2 regions of the Rhizobium sp. NLR16a genome follow, and region 1 is predicted to be linked to the other one. Evidence: riboswitches for the same ligand, from Rfam matches in the RefSeq annotation. Region 1 holds a riboswitch; the other holds the start of a gene.
What was found. Region 1 has a riboswitch for S-adenosylmethionine ahead of metA (homoserine O-succinyltransferase). Riboswitches for the same ligand answer to the same signal wherever they lie in the genome.

Region 1 (2,398 bases):
CTCCTTCGAGAAGCGGTCGGCATTGAGCTTGACCAGCTTGCGGCCGACGACCTGGCTCAACACCGAGGCGGAAGCTGCATAGAAAATCGCCGCCCAGACCATATAGCCCGGTATGGAGAAGCTGTGGCCGCTGATGTGGAAGATGAAGCCGCTCGAAAGCTCCCAGAGCACGCCGATGAAGCTCACCAGAAGAATGGTCGATTGCAGCAGCCCGAGGACGAGCCCGGTCGTGCTTTCGGCAAGGTTGCGGGAATCCTCGTGCAGGCGCTGATCCGGATTGACGCCGATCAGGCCGCTGGAGGCGAGCCGCAGCGCCCGCTTACGCTTCAGCCACTGGTCGACGAGATCGCGTGACAGGCCTTCGCGCATATAAAGCGCGGTCATCTGGTTCAGCCAAGCCTGCAACACGTTGAGCAGCAGCAGCGTGCCGGCGATCATCGCGAAGATTTCGAGCTGGTGGAAGAATTCGCCGAGGTCGCGGCGCTCGAGCGAATCGTAGAAAGGGGCGTTCCACTCATTGAGAATGACCTGGCCATAGGCCGTCGCCAGGATGACGAGGATCAGCACGGTCGCCAGAAACAGCACCTTGCCGCGAACTTGCGAATTCCAGAATGCTGAGAACATCACACCGAGGCGATATGTCAGGCTGAAATCATACCCTACCCTATCCTGCTTCCGGATGCCCGGCCTCCCTTCGATCTTGTCTGCCATCACGCTTTTCCAACACCGCCCATACTGTCATTATTAACATGGTGGCGTTACCGGTCTATCAACAGATTCTATCAGTCATTAAAGTGTGATGATTCTTGACGGGCCACTCCCGCATGCATTCGGAGTTGATTCGCGGCTCAACTGGGACTAATTAAGGCACTCCGTGGTGATTTGGCCGGCCGGCTTGCAGCCACGTTAAAAAAGTCGCTAAAGGGCCGCGTGCGGACCGGTAGCGATTTTTTCGCCGCCGGTTTTTTATTTTTGATCGAGTTGACCGCAATGCCCATCAAGATCCCCGATACGCTGCCCGCCTTCGAAACCCTGGTTCAGGAAGGCGTGCGGGTGCTGACCGAGACGATGGCGATCCGTCAGGATATAAGACCGTTGCAGATCGGCCTGCTCAACCTGATGCCGAACAAGATCAAGACCGAACTGCAGATGGCCCGTCTCGTCGGCGCTTCGCCGCTGCAGGTGGAGCTGTCACTCATCCGCATCGGCGGCCACAAGGCAAAGAACACATCCGAAGATCACCTGCTCGCCTTCTACCAGACCTGGGAAGAGGTGAAGCAGCGCAAGTTCGACGGCTTCATCATCACCGGAGCCCCGATCGAGCTCCTCCCCTATGAGGACGTTACCTATTGGGCAGAAATGCAGGAGATCTTCAATTGGACGGAGACCAACGTCCATTCGACGATGAACGTCTGCTGGGGCGCGATGGCGGCGATCTATCACTTCCACGGCGTTCCGAAATACGAGCTGAAGGAAAAGGCCTTCGGCGTCTACCGGCACCGGAACCTGAAGCCTTCCTCCATCTATCTGAACGGCTTTTCCGACAACTTCGAGGTGCCGGTGTCGCGCTGGACCGAGGTGCGCCGCGCCGACATCGAGAAATGCGAAAGCCTGGAAATTCTGATGGAATCGAGCGAGATGGGCGTCTGCCTCGTGCATGAGAAAAGGGGCCGGCGGCTCTACATGTTCAATCATGTCGAATATGATTCCACCTCACTTTCGGACGAGTATTTCCGCGATGTGGATGCCGGCGTGCCGATCAAGATGCCGCACAATTACTTCCCGCATAATGATCCGGCACTTGCGCCTCAGAACCGCTGGCGCAGCCACGCGCACCTCTTGTTCGGCAACTGGATCAACGAGATTTACCAGACGACGCCCTATGACGTCGAAGAGATCGGCATGGATCTTTAATGGAATTTCTTTCTGACCTGCCTGGTTGCGGTTTGGAACAAATGCGGGCAGGTTCCGGTCCGGAACCCTATAGCGCTGCGCGTTTTTATCGGACGCGCAAAGGAACGGACAGTCGATCATGTCGGATAAGTTGGAGCGGGAAGTTTTTGGGCAGACGAAGGCGGGCGAGACCGTCTATCGCGTCGTCATCAGGGGCGGCGGCCTAACGGCCAAGATCATCACCTGGGGTGCGGTCATCCAGGATCTGCGCCTTGAGGGTCATGAGGCGCCGCTGCAACTCGGCTTCGAGGATTTCGACAGCTATCCTCTCTACTCGGCCTATTTCGGCGCGACGCCCGGCCGCTGCGCCAACCGTGTCGGCGGCGGCGCCTTTACGCTCGACGGCAAGGACTATCAGCTCGAGCCGAATGAAAACGGCGTCACACATCTGCACGGCGGCAGCGACAATATCGGCAAGCGCAACTGGACGATCGTCGAGCATGCG
Region 2 (2,398 bases), on a different replicon from region 1:
GCGATGATGTCGGCCTGCGGATGATCCTTGCGGCCGGGATAGATCACCTTGGCGACCTTGCCTTGCTCGGCCAGGAAATCGGAGATCTTCGCCGCATTCTCGGTCTGCTGGCGCACGCGCAGCGGCAGCGTCTCGATCCCCTTCAGGAGCGTCCAGGCATTGAACGGCGACATGGCCGGGCCGGTATGGCGGAAATAGTCGTGCAGGTTCTCGTCGATCCATGCCTTGTCGGCGAGCACCACGCCGCCGAGACAGCGGCCCTGGCCGTCAATATGCTTGGTGGCGGAATAGACGACGATATGGGCGCCGAGCTCCAAGGGCTTCTGGAAGAGCGGGGTCGCAAAGACGTTGTCGACGATCAGCTTGGCGCCGACCTGGTTGGCGAGCCTGGCGACGCCTGCAATATCGACCACTTCGAGCGTCGGATTGGTCGGGCTTTCCAGGAAGAACACCTTGGTGTTCGGGCGGATCGCCTTTTCCCAGTTGGCGAGATCTCGGCCGTCGACCAGCGTGCACTCGACGCCGTATTTCGGCGCCAGCGTTTCTACGACCCAGCGGCAGGAGCCGAACAGGGCGCGGGCGGCGACGATATGGTCGCCTGCCTTGACCTGGCAGAGGACGGCGGCAGTGACGGCCGCCATGCCGGAGGCGGTGGCGCGGGCATCTTCGGCGCCTTCCAATGCGCACATGCGCTTTTCGAACATGTCGTTCGTCGGGCTGCCGTAGCGGGCGTAGATGAAGCCGTCCGTTTCGCCCTTGAAGCGGGCTTCGGCCGCTTCCGACGTGTCATAGACGAAACCCTGGGTGAGATAGATTGCTTCCGACGTTTCACCATATTGCGAACGCAGCGTGCCGCCATGGACGAGTTGGGTTGCCGGGCGCCAGGTCTTGCTCATGCCATCACCTTCACATAACAAAAAAACCGGCCGCAAAAGCAGACCGGTTTCATAACCCGGTCTTTTTAGCCACTTGTTTAACGTGGCTGCAAGCCGACCGGCCAAATCACCACGGGATAATTCTGCAATACTGCTGTTGGCGGCTTGCGTCAATTCCCCGAGTTTGGTTTTGTCGGCGGCAAAATGATGGATGGGGCACGATGGCTCGCGAAACTGGAATTCTGGCGGATCGCGCGATTGCGGCGCTGTTCGAAACGGGGCGACTGAACTCCGAGCGGGAGCTCGACCGCGATCAGATCCAGCCGGCAAGTCTCGACCTGCGCTTGGGAAGCAAGGCGTTTCGTGTGCGTGCCTCCTTCATGCCCGGTCCCTCGCATCTGGTCTCGGACAAGCTCGATCGGCTGAGCCTGCACGTGATCGACCTGTCCCAAGGCGCGGTGCTCGAAACCGGCTGCGTCTATATCGTGCCGCTGATGGAAAGCCTGGCGCTGCCGGCCGACATGTCGGCCTCGGCCAATCCGAAGAGCTCGACCGGCAGGCTCGATATATTCACCCGCGTCATCACCGACTACGCCCAGGAATTCGACAAGATCCCGGCAGGTTATTCCGGCCCGCTCTATCTCGAAATCAGCCCGCGCACCTTCCCGATCGTCGTGCGCCGCGGCTCGCGTCTGTCGCAGATCCGCTTCCGCGTCGGCCAGTCCGTGCTCGGCGAGCCGGAACTTTTGAAGCTGCATGAAAGCGAGACGCTGGTTGCCAGCAAGCAGCCGAACGTGTCGGGCGGCGGCATCGCGCTGTCGATCGATCTCACCGGCGACAAGGACGGCCTGATCGGCTATCGCGGCAAACACCACACCGCCGTCGTCGATGTCGACGAGAAGGATCAGCACGACATCTTCGATTTCTGGGAGCCGCTCTATAGCCGCGGCCGCAACGAGCTGATCCTTGATCCCGACGAATTCTATATCCTTGTCTCGCGTGAGGCCGTGCATGTGCCGCCGGATTATGCCGCCGAAATGACTCCCTTCGATCCGCTGGTCGGCGAATTCCGTGTCCACTATGCCGGCTTCTTCGATCCGGGCTTCGGCCATGCGCCGGCAGGCGGGCGCGGCAGCCGCGCCGTACTCGAAGTGCGCAGCCACGAAGTGCCCTTCATCCTCGAAGACGGCCAGATCGTTGGCCGCCTGGTCTACGAGCACATGCAGGAAAAACCGGCCAGCCTCTACGGCTCCGGCCTCGGCTCCAACTACCAGGCCCAGGGCCTCAAGCTTTCCAAACATTTCCGCATCTGACGCCGGCCTGACGGGCGGCGACTTGACAGCGGCCCCCATCTGTTGGAAATCTCAGCGCATCGCGGGTGTAGCTCAATGGTAGAGCAGCAGCTTCCCAAGCTGAATACGAGGGTTCGATTCCCTTCACCCGCTCCACTTCCCTCAGTGGCGCTGTGAAACTTAGTCCCGGAAAAACCGGATCGGCTTGTATCGCCGGTGCGCGATGATCAG

Region 2: it holds a riboswitch for S-adenosylmethionine, as region 1 does, so the genes downstream of both, J7U39_RS17400 (O-succinylhomoserine sulfhydrylase) here and metA (homoserine O-succinyltransferase) in region 1, are expected to answer to the same signal.

What each region holds. Positions count from the first base shown of each region.
Region 1 is NZ_CP072868.1:309,110-311,507, forward strand. It holds gene J7U39_RS26205 (ABC transporter ATP-binding protein/permease) at 1-711, opposite strand, end outside; SAM riboswitch at 865-942, shown strand; gene metA (homoserine O-succinyltransferase) at 991-1,914, shown strand; gene J7U39_RS26215 (aldose epimerase family protein) at 2,033-2,398, shown strand, end outside.
Region 2 is NZ_CP072865.1:3,590,305-3,592,702, reverse strand. It holds gene J7U39_RS17400 (O-succinylhomoserine sulfhydrylase) at 1-896, opposite strand, end outside; SAM riboswitch at 941-1,019, opposite strand; gene J7U39_RS17395 (2'-deoxycytidine 5'-triphosphate deaminase) at 1,097-2,188, shown strand; tRNA gene J7U39_RS17390 (tRNA-Gly) at 2,250-2,323, shown strand; gene J7U39_RS17385 (hypothetical protein) at 2,348-2,398, opposite strand, start outside.